One region of the Paenibacillus sp. J14 genome, then DNA from elsewhere that is predicted to be linked to it. Evidence: predicted binding sites of a transcription regulator. Region 1 holds the regulator's gene; the other holds the start of a gene.
The links. Region 1 encodes NrdR, which represses ribonucleotide reductase genes. Its sites were predicted from a motif close to AACACNATATATNGTGTT; they were not measured.
Positions count from the first base shown of each region.

Region 1 (9,871 bases):
CTGGTTGTTCTAATGGTACGAGAATCGCTGCAATCGTATTTGGATGAGAATACCGATCTGGCTTATAAGATGGCCAAGGATGATGACGAAGTGGATCACCTGTACAGCCAGATGATTCAAGAGTTGTACGGATATATGATCAATAACCCGGAATCCCTCCAGCAGGCGATGCTGCTGACGTTGGTAGGCCGATACATCGAGCGAATCGCCGACCATGCAACCAATATCGGGGAAAGTGCCGTTTACCTGGTGACCGGGCATCGTCCGGACCTGAATCAATAACTTTCAAGAGGAGTTTTACGTGCGTCCAACCGGTCGCAGCTTGCGAAATTACGCAGGCTGCGGCCGGTTTTTCTTTTCCAAGACCGGCTTTGGTGTTATCGAGATGGCCCCTGTGTTATCATAGGATAAGGTAGAATACTGTGGACGAGGTGTCGTATGGAAAAATTGATTCTTATAGATGGGAACAGCATCATTTACCGGGCATTTTTTGCGATGCCGCCGCTTACGAACTCCAACGGATTGCATACGAATGCCGTTTACGGTTTCACCAATATGCTGTTGCGTCTGATCCAGGAGGAACGCCCTACCCATATGTTGGTTGCCTTTGATGCGGGCAAGGTGACGTTCCGACATGAAGGGTATCAGGAGTATAAGGGTGGACGCGAGAAAACGCCGCCGGAGCTGTCCGAGCAATTTCCGCTGATGCGCGAGCTGCTGGAGAGCTTTGGCATCGCCTGGTTTGAACTGTCCGGTTACGAAGCGGACGACATTATCGGCACCTTGAGCAAACGAGCGGAAGAGGCTGGTCACGAAGTGCTGGTTGTGACCGGGGATAAGGATATGCTGCAAGTCGTCAGCGATCGGGTGAAAGTGGCGTTAACGCGCAAAGGTGTCAGTGAAGTTGAGCCTTACGGCCCGCAGCAAATCGAAGAGAAATATGGACTGAAGCCGCTGCAAATCATCGATTTGAAGGGGCTGATGGGAGATACGTCCGATAATATTCCGGGAGTACCGGGAATCGGCGAGAAGACGGCTTTGAAATTGCTGCATCAATACGGTTCCGTTGAGGAAGTGCTGGCCCATACCGACGAATTGAAGGGCAAGATGAAGGAAAATCTGGTGAATCACGCCGACGATGCCCGCATGAGCAAGCAGCTGGCAACCATTTTCCGCGAGGTTCCGATTGAACGATCCTGGGAGGAAATGAAGTTTGACGGCATTCCGGAGGAATCCGCGGTGCCGATGCTGCGCAAGCTGGAGTTTAAGTCGCTGCTGGAGCGGATGAACTTTGCCGGCGGCGAGCATGCAAGCGGTGAAGGAGCTCGCGCGGAGCAGGTGGACATCCAGGTGACCACGGTGGACTTGGATAACCTTCAGGAGCTTACGGCCGATTTGCCAAACATCGAGGGAATCATCGTGGACTCCCACGGGGAGAACCCGCATCAGGCCGAAATGATGGGGATGGTGCTGTCTACGGCCAGCCGTCATTATTACTTGCCTTTTGACGTGTTGCAAGCGGAGGAGGCGGCAGATGTACGTGCTTGGCTGGCGGACGATCAGGTGCCCAAGCGCGGGTATGATCTGCACCGGGCTGACTTGGTGCTGTTCTGGCATGGCGTAGCGTTTGCTGGAGCTGAGCACGACGTTCAGCTGGCGGCTTATTTGCTTGATCCGACGGAGAGTGATCAGACGATCAGCGGGCTGGCTGTGAAATACCAGCTGCCGCAGGTACCTGGAGACGACGAGGTGTATGGCAAAGGCGCGAAGTTCAAAGTGCCGGAGCAGGCAGTGTTAAGTCGTCATCTGGCCCGCAAGGCGGATGCATTGCTGCGGATCCTGCCTTTGCAACGTGAGGACTTGGCGAAATACGAGATGGAGAAATTATTTTATGAACTGGAAATGCCGCTGTCTCGGATTTTGGCCGATATGGAGAAGCAAGGGGTTGCCGTTAACAAGGAAGCCTTGAAAGAACTGGGTGTAGAATTTGAAGCCCAAATCAATAAATTGGTTGCGCGCATTTATGAAATCGCCGGCCAGGAGTTTAATATCAATTCCACGAAGCAATTAGGGGAAATTCTGTTCGATAAGCTGGGCCTGCCGGTCATCAAGAAGACGAAAACCGGCTACTCCACAGATGCGGAAGTGCTGGAGAAGCTGGCGCCTTATCATGAGATCGTGCAGTTTATTTTGGAATACCGCCAGTTGGCCAAGCTGCAATCGACCTATGTCGAGGGGCTGCTGAAGGAAATTTCACCGAAGACCGGCAAGGTGCATACGTATTTCCGGCAGACGATTGCCGCTACCGGCCGCTTGAGCAGCCAATATCCAAACCTGCAGAACATCCCGATTCGGTTGGAGGAAGGCCGCAAAATCCGTAAGGTATTTGTACCGTCTGAGGAAGGATGGTTTATTCTGTCCGCGGACTACTCGCAAATCGAGCTTCGGGTGTTAGCGCATATTTCCGGGGATCCGGGGCTGCAGGAAGCGTTCCTGCACGATATGGACATCCACACGAAGACGGCTATGGACGTGTTTGGCGTAGGCCCGGATCAGGTGGACGCCAATATGCGGCGTTCGGCGAAGGCGGTTAACTTTGGCATCGTCTATGGGATCAGCGACTACGGCCTGTCCCAGAACCTGAACATTACGCGGAAGGAAGCAGCTCGCTTTATTGAGCAATATTTTAATGCCTTCCAAGGGGTTCGACGTTACATGGATGAGATCGTGAAGACTGCGAAGCGTGATGGATATGTGAAAACGCTGCTTGAGCGTCGCCGTTATCTGCCGGAAATTAACGCCTCGAACTTCAATTTGCGTTCCTTCGCGGAACGGACGGCGATGAATACGCCAATTCAGGGGACAGCGGCGGATATCATCAAGTTGGCGATGGTACGCATGGACGAGGAACTGCATAAGCACGGATTAAAGAGCCGCATGCTCTTGCAGGTGCATGACGAATTGGTGTTCGAGGTGCCGCCGGAAGAGCTGGAACTTATGAGCAAGCTGGTTCCGGAAACGATGGGGAAAGCGTTAGAGCTCTCCGTACCATTAAAAGCGGAAGTATCGAGCGGATTAAATTGGTACGAAGCGAAGTAAGCTCCGCCACCCCCGACAACAACTTAGATTGAGGTGAGAGGATATGCCGGAATTGCCGGAGGTGGAAACGGTCCGACGGACCTTAACCCAATTGATCGTGGGCAAGACGATCCAAAGCGTGCAGGTGTTTCTGCCGCGCATCATCCAACGGCCGGATGATATCCGTCGGTTTGAAGCCGAGCTTGCCGGCCATACCATCTTAGAAATTGGACGCCGCGGCAAATTTTTGCGGATCATCATGGACGGCCTGGTGCTCGTCTCCCATTTGCGGATGGAAGGGCGTTACGGGGTGTATCAGACCGGTGAAGAGGTGGAGAAGCATACCCATGTCATCTTCCGGTTCACGGACGGGACGGAGCTCCGCTACAAGGATGTACGCCAGTTTGGGACGATGCATCTGTTCGCTCCTGGGGAGGAGTTTACGAACAAGCCGCTGGTGAAGCTGGGATTGGAGCCGCTGGAGGAGTCGTTTACCCTTCAAGCCTTCCAAGACAAAATCTCCCGGAGAACGACGAAAATTAAGCCGGCGTTGTTGAACCAGGAATACATCGTTGGTTTGGGGAATATATATGTAGATGAAGCATTGTTTCGGGCGGGCATCCATCCGGAATATCCGGCGGACAAGCTGAACCAGACACAGTTGGAGCGGCTCCATACCGCCATCATTGAGACGTTAACCGAAGCGGTAGAAGCAGGGGGTTCCTCCATCAAATCATATGTGAACGGACAAGGGGAAATGGGGATGTTCCAACATTCCTTGCGGATGTATGGTCGCCAAGGAGAGCCTTGTCTGAACTGCGGAGGGCCGGTGGTGAAGACTGTCGTAGGAGGGCGGGGCACTCATTTTTGCCCGAACTGTCAGCCGCCATATCGGACAAGCACGCGCGCACGCACCAAGCAACGTTAAATGAGAGAGATTTGTGAGGTGGATAGGGGATGAACATCGGACTGACTGGAGGCATCGCAACCGGGAAGAGTACGGTTTCCCGATTGTTGGCCGAGCGCGGAGCTGCCATCATCGATGCGGATGTGATCGCCAGAGAGATTATGGAACCGGAACACCCGGTATTGGCCGCCGTCAGCGAACGTTTTGGCCCGGGCGTGTTGAACGCCGATGGGACGCTAAATCGCAAGAAGCTTGGCGAGATCGTCTTCTCGAACCCGGAGGAGCGCAAGGCGCTGGAGGCCTTAACGCACCCGGCGATTCGTGCTGAAATGAAGCAGCGCATGGAAGAACTGGAAGCAGCGGATCCTCACAGATTGGTGGTAGCGGATATTCCGCTGCTTTATGAATCGGGGCTTGATCCGCTCTATGAACGGATTATGGTTGTTTATGTCCCTCGCGAGGTACAGTTAACCCGGTTGATGTTGAGGGACGGGCTGTCGAAGGAGGCAGCCGAGCAGCGGATCAACGCCCAAATGGATATCGAAATCAAGAAAGAGAGGGCGGATATTTTGATTGATAACAGCGGTGGACTTGAGGAAACGAAGCGACAGATAGATGACTTTTGGCGGGATCAGGGACTACGATGAGGTGGCTTCGCAAAAAAAGAGTCTTGCTTCTGTTGTTTATCGGTTTCATCATCCTTATCTTTTTTAATTCGGCATGGCTTTCGTTGTTTTATCCGATTCACTATAAAGAAGAAATTCGGCGGCATGCCAAGAACAACGGCCTGGATCCGTTTATTGTTGCGGCGATCATTAAGGTGGAGACGAACTACAAATCAGGAGTGGAGTCCCGGAAAGGCGCGCTCGGGATTATGCAGATCATGCCGGATACGGCGGAGTGGGTAATTTCCAAAGCGAAGTTGCCCGAAACGACGCTGGATGATATCCGTAACGAGACGGAAACGAATATCCAGATCGGCACCTGGTATCTGAGATCGCTGTCCCAGCAATTCGACGGCAACAACATCGCCATGATCGCTGCGTATAATGCCGGACCAACCAATGTGAAAAATTGGCTGAAGAGCGGGCGATGGGACGGACGATTGGAGACGGTGCAAAATATCCCGTTTGGTGAGACCCGACATTATGTCCAGCGGGTAACCCACTACTATAAACAATATCTGAAGATTTATGATGATTTCTAAGGGGGCCTAAGGTGATAACAAAAGAAAGCATTGACCGGCCTACGCCAGCCAATGCTCTCTTCAGTTGATCGGTTATTTGAATTGACCTGCCAGCTGTTGTTCAGCCAGAGTCACCAAACGTTTCGTGATGTAACCACCGATCGAACCGTTTTCGTAAGAAGTCAGGTTACCAGCATATCCGTCTTGTGGGAAAGAGATGCCAAGCTCCTGAGCGATTTCATATTTCATTTGATCCAAAGCTCCGGATGCTTGTCTAACCACCAGGTTGTTCGAAGAGTTATTATTTTGGGCCATGATTTGTTCACCTCCTTGTGGTTGGTAACAGTATTATGTGCCGGACTATGAATTTCAATCACATGATTTTGCAGTAATTTATTGCCATCCGGTGTGACAAGCCGTGATGACGTTATTTTAAGGGGAGGTGTTCTAGCTTGAAATGTCCTTATTGCGACTATTTAGGCACCAAAGTGCTGGATTCGAGACCAGCGAACGAGAACCGTTCGATCCGCCGCCGGCGGGAATGCGAGAAATGCAATCGACGGTTTACAACGTTTGAAATGGTGGAAGAAGTGCCGTTGATCGTGATCAAAAAGGATGGAAGCCGCGAGGAGTTCAGCCGAGAGAAAATGCTGCGCGGTTTGATTCGAGCTTGTGAGAAACGTCCGGTTTCCGTTGAACAGCTGGAATCTATCGTATCCGAAGTCGAACGGTCCCTGCGCCACTCGGCGAACGCTGAGGTTGAGAGCCGGCAAATCGGGGAATTGGTGATGGAGCAGCTCTACCCGGTGGACGAAGTTGCTTATGTGCGGTTTGCCTCGGTGTATCGACAATTTAAAGATATCAACATGTTTATGAAAGAACTCAAAGGACTGCTGTCCAAAAATACAGGGGTCAACGAATAGCTTCATTTCTCAAAAACACTCTTCGCCGATCGGCGCGAGTGTTTTTTTATTTTTTGCAAAGAATAAACCTAAAGGCTCAGGATTCCCTCGCATTTTACACAAAGTTTACAAAACGAGAACACTGGATTGATCTTCGCTTTCTATAATCAAACTGTAAATCAATTAAGGGGGAAACCTAAACAATGAAAAAGAGTATGTTATTGGTTTTGACTTTGATGCTGAGCTTCGCGCTGGCAGCTTGCGGTCAAAACAACGCGGCACCAAACACGGCCGGTACCAACGGAAGCACTACGGATGAAGCATCCGCGAGCAACGGGGGTAATGCAGCGACATCGGAACTCTCCGGGTCGATCTTGGCGGTAGGTTCCTCGGCTTTACAACCTTTAGTAGATCAAGCTTCGAAAAAATTCATGGATCAAAATCCGAATGTTTCTATACAAGTTCAAGGCGGTGGCAGCGGCACAGGGTTGACGCAAGTTTCCGGAGGCCAGGCAGATATCGGGAACTCCGACGTCTTCGCAGAAGAGAAATTAGATGCGGCTCAAGCCAGCGAACTGGTTGACCATCAAGTTGCCGTTGTAGCGATGGCAGCTGTCGTGAACCCAGACATCACGGTCGACAATTTGACGAAAGACCAACTGGTTCAAATTTTCACGGGTAAAATCACCAACTGGAAAGATCTTGGCGGTCCAGACCAAGCGATTCAAATCGTAAACCGTCCGTCGAGCTCCGGTACTCGGGCAACGTTTGAGAAATATGCGCTAGGTACAAAAACAGAGGACCTGCAAGGTTCGATCCAAGAAGATTCCTCCGGTACGGTTAAGAAGCTGGTGAGCGAAACGCCAGGGGCGATCGGTTATCTGGCCTTGTCCTACCTTGACGATACGGTTAAAGCTGTGAAGTACGAAGGCGTAGACGCAACGGAAGAAAACGTAGCGAACGGAACTTATCCGGTATGGGCTTACGAGCACATGTATACGAAAGGCGAGCCAAATGAAGTCGTTAAAGCCTTCTTGGATTACATGGTATCCCCGGACGTTCAAGGCGACAACGGCGACGTTGTAGAGCTTGGTTATATTCCAACCAGCAAAATGCAAGTCGTACGCGACGTGGACGGCAATATCACGAAGAAATAATCAGCAGAATTCGATAACAAAATATCAGTACGGCAAGAGGCGGATTGTTCTGCCTCTTTCTGTGCTGTTCTTAAAGGGAGAGGTTTCATGGCTCAGTCCGGCGGAAGAAAAAAAATACAACCGCATATCGTCGAGGAATGGACCGGCAAAATTTACGCTTCATTTTGTATCGTATTGCTGGTGGTTACGATCTTCTCGATGGTTTATTACGTAGCAACCAAGGGGTTAAGCACTTTTGTTCAAGACGGAATCTCACTAGGTGAAATTTTCGGCAGCACGAACTGGAAGCCGGATGGGGAGCCGCCGATGTTTGGCGCCCTGCCGTTTATCTTGGGCTCGTTCAGCACATCGATTCTGGCGGCGCTGATCGCGGCACCGCTTGGCATTAGCGCGGCCTTGTTTATGGTTGAAATAATGCCGAAGTTTGGCAAGAAATATTTACAGCCGGTGATCGAGCTGCTGGCCGGGATTCCTTCGGTGGTGTATGGTTTTGTTGGGCTGAGTATTATCGTTCCTTTTTACCGGGATATTTTTCCGGGACAAGGTCTGGGGATCTTGGCGGGAGCAACCGTATTGTCGATCATGATCTTGCCGACGATCACGTCGATCGCCACCGATGCCCTGTCTGCCCTGCCTCCTGGCCTGAAGGAAGGTTCCTACGCCCTTGGCGCTACGCGCTGGCAAACCTTGTCGCGGACCGTATTGCCGACGACGATGCCGTCCTTGTTGACCGGGGTGGTCCTTGGCATGGCTCGGGCTTTCGGGGAAGCCTTGGCGGTGCAGATGGTGATCGGGAATGCGCCGCATATTCCGCGTTCGCTCTTTGAATCCACCTCGACTCTGACCAGTGTCATTACGCTGAGCATGGGGAATACGGTTATGGGCACAACGCAGAATAATGTCCTCTGGACACTGGCACTAATCTTGATGCTAATGACGTTTGTCTTCGTCTTTATCGTTCGTTGGCTGGAAGGGAGAGCAAAACGATGAGCGCCAAAACCGTCGACAAAATCGCAACGGTTGCCATTATCGCTTTAGCAGGCTTAATTGTCTTGATTATGGCGGGGTTGCTTGGCTTTATTTTAGTCCGGGGGTTGGGTCATATCAGCTTTGATTTTCTCACGTCACCTCCTGAAACGATTAAGGCAGGCGGCGGGATTGGCCCGCAATTGTTTAATTCCCTGTTCCTCTTGGTCTTGACCATGATCATCACGATTCCGCTTGGGATCGGTGCGGGAATCTATATGAGCGAATACGCCAAGCCGGGAAAAATCACCGATTTTATCCGTTTGATTGTTGAGGTCTTATCCTCTTTTCCATCGATTGTGGTAGGTCTGTTTGGTCTGCTCGTTCTTGTGAACCTGTTTGGCTTTGGTTTCTCTTTGTTCTCAGGGGCGCTGGCTTTGACGATCTTTAACCTGCCGTTGATGGTGAGGATTACTGAACAAGGGTTGGCCAGCGTGCCGCAGGCCCAAAAGGAAGCCAGCTTGGCGCTGGGCTTGTCCAAATGGAAAACAATCCAGTCGGTGATGCTTCCGATCGCCCTGCCGGTGATTCTGACCGGGACGATCTTGGCGGCGGGCCGCGTGTTCGGCGAAGCCGCTGCCCTGTTGTTTACGGCTGGGATGAGCAGTCCGCGGCTCGATTTTAGCAACTGGAATCCGTTAAGTCCGACGTCCCCGCTGAATCCGTTCCGTCCGGCGGAGACGCTGGCTGTTCATATCTGGAAGATCAATTCTGAGGGCTTGGCGCCGGATGCGCCTGAAATCGCCGCCGGTGCTTCGGCTGTCCTGATCTTGACCGTGCTGGTGTTTAACTTGCTGGCTCGCTGGCTCGGACGCGTGATGCTCAAGAAATTTACGGCGACGAAATAGGAGGGCGAAGCCAAGTGTCTAACATTGAACTATCCACGAAAAACTTAAGCGTCTATTACGGAGAGAAACAAGCCGTTAAAAATATATCGCTCGATTTCGCCTCCCGGCAGGTGACCGCCTTGATCGGCCCTTCAGGCTGCGGCAAGTCCACATTCCTGCGCAGCCTGAACCGGATGAACGATTTGATCCGCGGGGCGAAGATTACGGGGGAAATCTGGATCGGGGACGACAATATCAATGATCCGAAGACCGATGTCGTGCTGCTGCGTCAAAAGATCGGCATGGTATGGCAGCGTCCTAACCCGTTCCATAAATCCATCTATGAAAATATCGCCTTTGGACCGCGTTACCACGGGATTCGCGACAAGAAGAAGCTGGATCAGATCGTGGAGGAATCGCTCACCAAAGCGGCGCTTTGGGACGAGACGAAGGATCGGCTGCACAGCTCCGCCTTGGCCTTATCCGGCGGCCAGCAGCAAAGGCTGTGCATCGCCCGATCGATTGCGGTTAATCCAAGCATCATCCTGATGGATGAACCGGCGTCGGCGCTGGACCCGGTGTCCAGCGCCAAAATTGAAGAGCTGATCGCCGAGCTGAAGCAGGAATTCTGCATCATTATTGTCACGCACAATATGCAACAGGCGGCTCGGGTGTCGGAAAAAACGGCGTTCTTCCTCATGGGGGAACTGGTCGAGTACGGCGATACGACCAAAATCTTTACCAATCCATCCGAGAAACGGACAGACGATTATATCAGCGGCCGCTTC
Region 1 covers NZ_JADQ01000043.1:22,925-32,795, reverse strand. Annotated here, with positions in the region: gene phoU (phosphate signaling complex protein PhoU) at 1-282, shown strand, start outside; gene polA (DNA polymerase I) at 439-3,099, shown strand; gene mutM (DNA-formamidopyrimidine glycosylase) at 3,143-4,006, shown strand; gene coaE (dephospho-CoA kinase) at 4,036-4,632, shown strand; gene M891_RS0115945 (lytic transglycosylase domain-containing protein) at 4,629-5,192, shown strand; gene M891_RS0115940 (alpha/beta-type small acid-soluble spore protein) at 5,265-5,486, opposite strand; gene nrdR (transcriptional regulator NrdR) at 5,624-6,094, shown strand; gene M891_RS0115930 (phosphate ABC transporter substrate-binding protein) at 6,277-7,230, shown strand; gene pstC (phosphate ABC transporter permease subunit PstC) at 7,318-8,220, shown strand; gene pstA (phosphate ABC transporter permease PstA) at 8,217-9,104, shown strand; gene pstB (phosphate ABC transporter ATP-binding protein PstB) at 9,119-9,871, shown strand, end outside.

Region 2 (9,871 bases), on a different contig from region 1:
AAAAGTTGTTCCCGCTCATTTCCGATAATGGAAGAGTCATCAATATTTCAACGGGCTTAACACGTTTTGTTATTGATGGGTTTGGGGCTTACTCAGCCATGAAGGGTGCAATTGAAGTTCTCACGAAATATATGGCCAAAGAATGGGGTAAACGGGGGATTCGAGTCAATGTTGTAGCTCCAGGAGCCATTGCAACCGATTTTGGAGGAGGTGCGGTGCGAGATAATGAGCACATGCGCGAATTTATTGCTTCTCAAAACTTATTTTGACCGATGATTTCCATGATATCCATTGAAATATTGGAATAGTCCCTCTCATCTGTACCAATAATGTTAATGTTTAACGTTATAAGAAATGGGGTTCAGTTATGGATCGTGTGCCTCCGATGTGGAAGGAATTATATTTTTCAACAGATTTCAAATGTTATGAGCACATGATTGGCGGGCAATCGTATTATGTAGGTTATATCAAGTCGATCGTAGATTCAAAAGTACTAAATGAACATATTATGGATACCCTGGTCCACATCAAATCCGAGCTGACATTGGAGCAGCTTCTACCAATCATGCCTGTTGCGGATAAGAAGCTCACCTCCGATATGGAGTCCATTCGCTCTAATCTGTTAAGGGGATATGTGGCTATTCAGTGCGGACTCGAGGCTCACCAATGTCTTCTTGTTCATGCCACCGCCGACAAAGGGCGTCAAGTTACCGTAACCGAAGTAGAATCGACAGTGGAGGGCTCCAAGGAAGCGCTGGTTGAATCCTTGGATACCAATATCAACATTGTGCGCAAGCGTCTTCCCGTCCCTGACCTGCGTATTGTCGAACTAAAGATTGGCAATATGTCTAAATCGAGAGTGGCCATCTGTTATATGGAAGGGGTTGCCAACCAACAAAATATCGAAACGATCAAACAGCGTATTGAGGATATAGAGTTTAAAGTTATCCCGGATATTACGATCCTCCAACAAATGATTGAAGACAATTCGAAATCGATTTTCCCCCAGCTGCTCGGAACGGAGCGTCCTGACCGAATTTCTTGGGCGATATCGGTTGGTCAAATCTGTATTATGCTCGATGGCTCCCCTACCGCGTTACTGGGACCAGCTAATATAGGTTTGTTTTTTGTCTCCTACGAAGATTATTTCTTGCCTTGGATCGTAGGTTCTGCCTTAAGATTGCTTCGGATCGTATCCATCGTCTTTTCCATATTTGCTTCTTCTCTATATGTAGCGATTGTCACCCATCACAGCCAAAGCATCTCGAGTTTGTATTTACCCACGATCATCACGTCGAGAATGAATGTTCCGTTCTTGCCTGTTGTAGAGGTTCTGTTGATGGAGCTTGTGATCGAGCTGCTCCGGGAATCCGGATCTAGACTGCCGACCAAGATCGGGCAGACGATCAGTATCGTTGGGGGCCTTGTACTCAGTACTGCCGCTGTGGAAGGGGCATTAACAAGCAATATTTTGCTGATTATCGTTGCCTCGTCGGCGATGGCGTCATTTACGATTCCCGTTTTTCGGATGAGCACCACGATCAGGCTATTACGTTTTCCGTTTATTATTGCAGCTCACTTATGGGGAGTGCTCGGCATAGCCATTTGCACCCTATTCCTTATAACCCACTTGATCAGGCTGACATCACTTGGAATGCCTTATCTAGCCCCTTTCTACCCATGGCGTTCGAAGGATCATTTCGATACGCTCATAAGGCTGCAATTCGACAAGATGGGTCGTCCCCCATCCTACTTCCGTACACCAAAAGTAAACAATAGAGGGAATAAGTCCCAAAATCCGATGGATACGGACGATTATTGAACAGAGGAGGTACATGTCATGGAGTCGCCACCCATACAGGATCGCTTCAAGGTATCGGATTTCTATGTCATGGTATTGATCCATTCCTCTCAGTATGGGCTTAGCTACCTGTCCATGCCTACCCCGGCTATTCAATGGGCCGGACAAGATGTATGGATATCGGTTCTAATAAGCGCGATAAGCGTTCATCTTATTATTTTCCTGATGTATAGAATATTGACCCGACGCAACGCTGACTTAATCCAAATTCATCAGCAATTGCTTGGGAAATGGACAGGACATGTATTCAACCTCCTGTTTCTTTGTTATTTCATGGTAACAGCCGCATTCCAAGTGAGCTCGTATATTAAACTCGTTCAAGCCTGGCTGTTTCCTGAAATTAGCGGATGGGTACTCGGCTTCGTGATTTTCCTGCTGGTTTATTACATTGTTTCCGGCGGCATCCGCACCATTGCAGGGATCTGCGCCTTCACCCTGACGACCCAAGTTTTGGTGCTTACACTCGTATTCTCAGCACCCTATTTTCATTTTCGCAATCTGACTCCCATTTTTGAACATACAGTGGCAGAGCTTATCAAAGCATCCAAACCTATCACGTTCTCCTATATGGGCTTTGAATTGTTATTTTTTTATTACATATTCGTCAAAAATGCTCCAAAGTCTCAAAGATGGGCCCATGCCGGAAACGCTGCGACGACGGTTACCTACTTGTTATCGATGTTTCTCTCCATTCTGCTCTTCAAGCCTGAACAGCTGGCTAAGGAAATATGGCCTGTCATGACAAAATTTAAATTCGTACAACTCCCTTTTCTCGAACGGTTCGAGTTTATGGGGGCAGCCATCCATGTTTTCCGGGTTATGCCGATCGTCTGTTTATGTCTATGGTCGGCGGCCAGAATTCTGAAATCGGTAAGCAACATGAAACAGAAACATGCTGTACCGGTCATCCTGATTATCGTACTTGCCATTTTTTGTATCATATCGAGCGATGAGATCATGGAGAAGATTCAAACTATATTATCCAACTTCAGCTTATATCTGCTGTATGGATATATTCCTCTCCTATATATCCTGCATCTCATCCGGTCAAAGGCAGGGAAAGTATCATGAGCAAGTTCATTCCGATATTTTTGTGCTGCTTATTGATGAACGCATGTGTGGATCAAGAGATTGTGGATCGAATCGCCTTACCGCTGACAGGCGGGGTGGATTTTGTCGATAATAATGAAATCGAACTGACCTTCGCGTTCCCATCTTTCAGCCCTGGAAATATAGAAACGGTATCGGATCAAGTGATCACGCTTGCAGGTCCTACCAAGGCAGAGATTACTGAGAAGATGCAAAGGAAAATCAATCGACGCATCTATCCCTCGAAAACTACGGTGTTCTTGTATGGAAAGGAAGTGGCAACACAGGGCCTGGAAAAAGATCTGGATGTGATATTGCGGGATGGCAGATCGACTCGAAAAATGCATCTAGCGGTAGTCGATGGGACGGCGAAGGAGCTTCTGCATGCAGACTTCAACGGCAAAGAAGTAAAAGGCATGTTCCTAGAAAGATTACTTGAGGAGAATATCGAATACGGATACCTTCCGAAGCAAGACATTCATCTATTCGAGTACGCCCTCTTAGGGAGAGGCATAGACCCCTTCCTGCCGTTGATAAAACTTGATGATGATCATAAAGTCACTCTTTGCGGCTTAGCTCTGTTTAAACACGATAAGTATATAACGTCCATTAATGTGAAAGAAATGACGATCTTGAAGCTTCTCCTGGAGGACAAACATAACGGCAGAATCAGTGTCAAGTTGCCAACCGGAACGATTATCACCGTTCAACTAATACGGACTAAGCCGACTTATCACCTCATAAGATCGACGGATAACTTAGAACAGGACGAAGTCCACATTATGCTGAACATGAAGGTCACGGTGTCGGATCTGAATGGTGAGAATTTCTCCTCGCATACGATCGAAGAAGTACGCGAAGCACTCAAGGAAAATTTAGAACGTTCAGGGAATGAACTCATGTGGATGTTCCAACGAAATGAAATTGATCCGCTTGGCATAGGCGACTTTGTCCGGAGCAAGACCCGGCATTGGGAAGAAGACACCTGGAAAGCGCACTATCCCCATTTGAAGCTTCGGACTGTTGCTAATATTCAAGTGGTAGGGGAAGGCATACGAAGATAGGGTTATATAAGTTATACTTCTGACAACAAAAAAAGGGTCAGGCAAAAGTCGCCTGACCTAAAGGTGTTGTTGAATTGCTTAAGAACACTTGCTATAACCGCAGTTGCTGCATGTTTTGCAGCCCTCAATGTTGATCAGCGAGGCCGATCCGCACGATGGGCACAGGTCCCGCGAGGTGGCTGGTGCGCTGCCGTGGTTGTGGCTGCCATGCGAGCCATCTGCTGTATCATGAACGTGTGCTGGCTCTTGGGCAACCGTTGCGGCTACCGGAGCCGGGTCGTGGTCCCCGTATGGGCCGTTTTGTACATGTGTCTCCAACGCTTTGGCGACGGCGTCCGCGATCGATTCTACACGGTTCGGACCAAAGCCGATTGCTCCCGTTCCGCCGATGCCTTTGAGGTGCTTAATCAGCAGTTCAACCTTCTCGCCATGGTCGCCGTAACGCAGGAACAGCGAGCAGACGCGGCCAAGGGCTTCGGCCATCGCGAATACGTCAGAACCCGCTTTCCCTACGTTCAAGAAGATCTCACCTGGAGTCCCGTTCATGTCATTGATTGTGATATAAGCCATGCCAAACGGCGTGTTAATTTTATACGTTGCTCCATGCAGCACTTGCGGGCGTCTCTTGTATTGTTCGCCGGTTTTTGGGCTGCTAGCTTGAACCGAAGCACTTGCCGGTTGTGGAGTTGCCGGTGCACTAGCTTGAGCTGGTGCTTCCTCTTTCTTCTCCTCTTTCTTCTCGGTTTGCAGAACTTGCACGTCGCGGCTGCCGTCACGGTAAATCGTTACGCCTTTGCAGCCCAAGTCGAAGGCTAGTTCATACAGCCGTTTCGTATCTTCAACCGTGAAGTCGGACGGGCAGTTGGCCGTTTTCGAGATCGAGCTGTCCACCCAACGTTGAATGGCTGCTTGTACGCGGATATGATCTTCCGCAGACAAATCCATCGCCGTTACGAAGTAATCCGGCAACGGTTCGCCCGGATGCGCGTCCATCCATTCCTGAGCGATCGGCACGAATTGCTCGTCGAAGCCGAGACGGCTTTGACGGTAATATTTGAAGGCAAAGTACGGTTCGATCCCCGTCGAGGTGCCTACCATCGTCCCCGTGCTGCCCGTTGGCGCTTGGGTAATGATGGTGACGTTGCGAATCCCTTTGGTACGAACTGCTTCGCCAACTTCCGGATACACTTCCGTCATGTTCTTCATAAAGCCGCTTTGCAGGAATTTATCAGCTTCAAATGCCGGGAAGGAGCCTTTCTCTTCTGCGATATCCGCAGAGGCCAAGTAAGCTTCCTTCGCAATGAAGCCATACAATTTATCGAGGAATTCCAGCGATTCCGGGCTGCCGTAACGGATGTTCAGCTTGATCATCAGCTCGGCCAGACCCATCGTTCCGAGGCCGACGCGGCGCTCTTTCTTCTGGTTCTTCTCGTTTTCTTCAAAATGATAAGGCGTCTTGTTGATGACATTGTCCAAGAAGCGAACCGAATAACGCGTAGTTGTCGCCAGTTCATCCCATGCGACATCATGTTTCTCTTCATCGTAGAACTTGGACAAGTTCATCGCCGACAGGTTACATACGCCCCAGCCCGGCAACCCTTGCTCCCCGCACGGATTCGTACAGATGATCGGGTTAAAGTACCAGCTGTTGGACATTTGGTTGTAGTATTCCATGAAGACCACGCCCGGCTCAGCGGATTTCCAAGCCGATTCGATGATCGTATGCCAGATTTCACGCGCCTTGACGGTACGGTAGTGGATGACTTTACGTCCATCAGCTCTCCATTTATCAAGATCGCCGTCCCACACCTCGTTGTAATCCTCATAAGTTGTATCCGGGAATACCAGTTCCCAATCGAGGTCTTCCTTCACAGCTTTCATGAAGGCGTTGCTGACGCAAACCGACAGGTTCGCATTGGTCACTTGGCCCATCGTTTGCTTCACGGTAATGAAGTCCAGCACATCCGGATGCCAGTCATTGATCATCAGCATCAACGCACCGCGACGGCTGCCGCCTTGCTCAATCAGACCAGTGGTGTAGCTAAACAAGCCGCCCCAAGAAACCGCACCGCTGGAAGAGCCGTTCACGCCACGAACGATCGCACGACGCGGACGAAGGGAGCTCAAGTTAATCCCAACACCGCCGCCGCGAGCCATGATCTCGGTCATTTCGGACAGAGTTTCCATAATGCCGCCCCGGCTGTCCTTCGGCGAAGGAATAACGTAACAGTTGAACAAAGTTAACTCATCGCTGGCACCTGCGCCAGCTGCAATCCGTCCGCCCGGAACAAGCTTCCAATCATCCAGAATATAACGGAATTTCTCTTCCCATTCCTTCTGTTTCTCCGGCGTCTCCTCTACCGAAGCCATCGCTTTGGCCAGACGGTCCCACATTTCTTCAGGCGTTTTCTCGATATTGAGGGTCAGCTTCTCGACGTCGGTCTCCACCAGATCTCCCCGGCGGGTCTTCACCGTGACCTTGCGACCGTCACGGGCAACAACCTCCCCTACTTCCTTCGTCGGGAATTTGGGGTCGTCCTTCGTCAGAACAAGTACGACATCGCCTACCTTAGCGTGGCTAGGATCTGCGTCCTTCCAGGCGTACCGGTCCAAGAAGATTTTCTCACTTAGCCCCTCAAGGCGCTGTTTTTGCACAGTTTTCAAAGAAAACACCCTCCTAAAAATTGATTCAGAGTATCCATTAATTAATCGGTCATTCGCCTCGTTTCCTGAAGTGAAAATTAGGCAAAAAAACGAAAAAAAACGCTGTATCAAGCCGGAATCTGCCCACTTGATCACCGCAGCACACACCCTGTAAACGGTAATATCATATGTATGAATCACAATATATTGTGTGCGAATACCATTATACTATACAATATCTCGTTGTCATAGCAGTTCAGAGTGAAATTTTAGGCTTTAATCCGATTTCATCTGGCCCAACCCCCCGTTTCCTTCCATTCTCTCTATTTTTCAGACTCAAAACTATGAAACCGCTTTGTAACCATTTCCAAGAAACCAGGGAAACATCTCCTAAGTTTAATTGAATTTGAATTAACACAATTTTAACAATTGATCGATGCCACTCCGCGAAAAAGGAGTAACCTAGTATATGAGGTTCATAATTTACGAGGAGATGAGTTCAAGTGAAAGCGTTAAGATGGCATGGCGTCAAGGACCTAAGACTGGAGAACATCGAGGAGCCGAAGGCGGAACCGGGTAAAGCGAAAATCAAGGTGGAATGGTGCGGCATTTGCGGCAGTGATCTGCATGAATATGTAGCTGGCCCGATATTCATTCCGCTGGAAACCCACCCGCTCAGCGGAGATAAAGCGCCAATCGTCATGGGACATGAATTTTCCGGACAAGTGGTTGAGGTTGGCGAAGGCGTCACCCGCGTAGCTGTCGGCGATCGCGTTGTCATTGAACCGATTTATGCTTGCGGAACCTGCGAGGCTTGTAAACAAGGGAAATATAATCTTTGCGATAAAATGGGCTTCTTCGGCCTGGCGGGCGGAGGCGGCGGATTCTCCGAATATGCTAATGTACCGGAACAAATGCTGCATAAAATCCCGGATTCAATATCTTTCGAGCAAGGCGCTCTGGTCGAGCCATCCGCTGTAGCTCTTCACGCTGTTCGCTCCAGTAAATTGAAAGTAGGCGATAAAGCCGCTGTGTTTGGCACCGGGCCAATTGGTCTGCTCGTGATCGAAGCGCTGAAGGCTTCAGGCGCATCGGAAATCTATGCAGTCGAGCTGTCCGAGGAACGGAAACAGAAAGCTGCCGAGCTTGGCGCCATTGTCATTGATCCAAAAGAATACGATGCCGTTGAGGAAATTCACAAACGCACTCAAGGCGGTGTGGATGTCGCCTATGAAGTAACCGGAGTTTCTCCTGTGCTCACCCAAGCGATCCAATCCACCAAAATTGGCGGCGAAACGATGATCGTCAGCATTTTCGAGAAGGAAGCTTCCCTCCATCCGCAAAACATCGTCATGAAGGAACGCACCGTGAACGGCATTATCGGCTATCGCGATGTCTTCCCGGCGGTAATCAGCTTGATGGCTCAAGGGTACTTCTCGGCGGACAAGCTGGTGACGAAGCGCATTAAGCTGGACCAAGCCATCGATGAAGGCTTTGAAGGACTCCTCAAAGAGCGGAACCAAATCAAGATCCTGGTGAAAGCAGAGTAAAATAGTACACAGAAATTCGCCGGTCAGGGAGATAATCCCTGACCGGCTTTTTTACATATCAGAAAGTTAGCATCCCGCCTCCCCTCCTGCCCTTCCAAAGTTATGAACTCCTTCCTTTTCGTCCATACTACACCTACGTCTGCAATTTAAGCACAAGAGCTGCCTGATTCGGATTTCTTCTCACCGTAATCGAGCTGATAATTACGCACCGAAAGGGAGGTTTTACACTATGAATCCACATCCCTCCGGCCCTTCCCCCCACCCGGCCGCGTCGCCAGACCTGCACGCCCCGATTCCCATCGACTTCGACCGAAGCTGGTTCAACGAACTGGAGACCCGGCATCAAAAGGGCGGCCCCTGGGACGATTGGAAGCTGTTTAACCTTGCCCTTGAGGCCGAAACCGCTTCGCTTGTGACCAGCTTTGAGGAAATGCAGTGCTTAAAGCATCTGAACAATGTCACCCCGCTGCCCCATCAGACGGAAACTGCCCGCAAAGTCTTGTTCGAGATGCGTGGACGGGCCATTTTGGCTGACGAGGTGGGACTGGGGAAGACGATCGAAGCAGGTTTAATTTTAAAAGAATATATCGTGCGCGGATTAGTGAAAAAGGCGTTGATCCTGGTGCCCGCCTCCTTGGTGCTGCAATGGGTTCGGGAGCTGAACCAGAAGTTCGGCATTCCAGCCGTTGCCCAGAAGAAGGAGCATTCCTGGCACAACGACGTAGTGGTCGCGTCCATGGACACGGCAAAGCGCGACCCACATAAGAACATTCTGCTCAACAACGAATACGATCTGGTGATCGTGGACGAAGCCCATAAGTTGAAAAACAAGAAAACGTCAAATTACCAGTTCATGCTGCAGCTGCGAAAAAAATATTGCCTGCTCCTCACCGCCACCCCGGTGCAAAACGACCTCGGCGAGCTGTTCAACTTGATCACGCTCCTGAAGCCGGGACAACTGGGCGGTCAAAGCGAGTTTGCCGCCAATTTCGTCGTTGACAAGCGGCTGCCGAAGAATGAGGAGCAGCTGAAGGATGAGCTGGCCAAGGTCATGATCCGTAACCGGCGCGGCGACGGAGAGTTGGAATTCACCAAGCGGATCGTCCGCAACATCGATGTGGAGTTATCCCCTGAGGAGAAGAATCTGTATGATGGGGTCACTTCCTTTGTCAAAGACCAATATCAGGCCAACGGCGGCGACCTGAACAGCATGCTGTCCCTTGTCACCTTGCAGCGCGAGGTGTGCAGCAGCCGCGACGCCGTATTTGTTACGCTGGTGAACTTGTCGAAGAAGCTCGCTCCAGACTCCCCGATCCGCGACCGGATATGGGATCTCGTCGACCTGATCCGTCAGATCAAGGCCAATAGCAAAGCGGAGAAAGCAATGGAGCTAATCCGCGAGATGAACGACAAGGTGATCGTGTTCACCGAGTATCGGGCGACGCAGGAGTATTTGCTGAAATACTTCCGCGAGCGCGGAATGACGGCGGTGCCGTATCGGGGCGGAATGAATCGCGGCAAAAAAGACTGGATGATGGACCTGTTCCGCGGCCGAGCCCAGGTCATGATCGCTACTGAAGCGGGCGGCGAAGGGATCAATCTGCAGTTTTGCCACCAGATGATCAACTTCGACTTGCCATGGAACCCGATGCGTGTGGAGCAGC
Region 2 covers NZ_JADQ01000009.1:45,481-55,351, forward strand. Annotated here, with positions in the region: gene M891_RS23300 (SDR family NAD(P)-dependent oxidoreductase) at 1-269, shown strand, start outside; gene M891_RS23305 (spore germination protein) at 386-1,822, shown strand; gene M891_RS0104575 (GerAB/ArcD/ProY family transporter) at 1,841-2,932, shown strand; gene M891_RS0104580 (Ger(x)C family spore germination protein) at 2,929-4,014, shown strand; gene M891_RS0104585 (adenosylcobalamin-dependent ribonucleoside-diphosphate reductase) at 4,093-6,678, opposite strand; gene M891_RS0104590 (2,3-butanediol dehydrogenase) at 7,161-8,207, shown strand; gene M891_RS0104595 (DEAD/DEAH box helicase) at 8,437-9,871, shown strand, end outside.
Region 2: a site for NrdR is predicted at 6,854-6,871, ahead of M891_RS0104585 (adenosylcobalamin-dependent ribonucleoside-diphosphate reductase). Genes of this name have one in related genera too.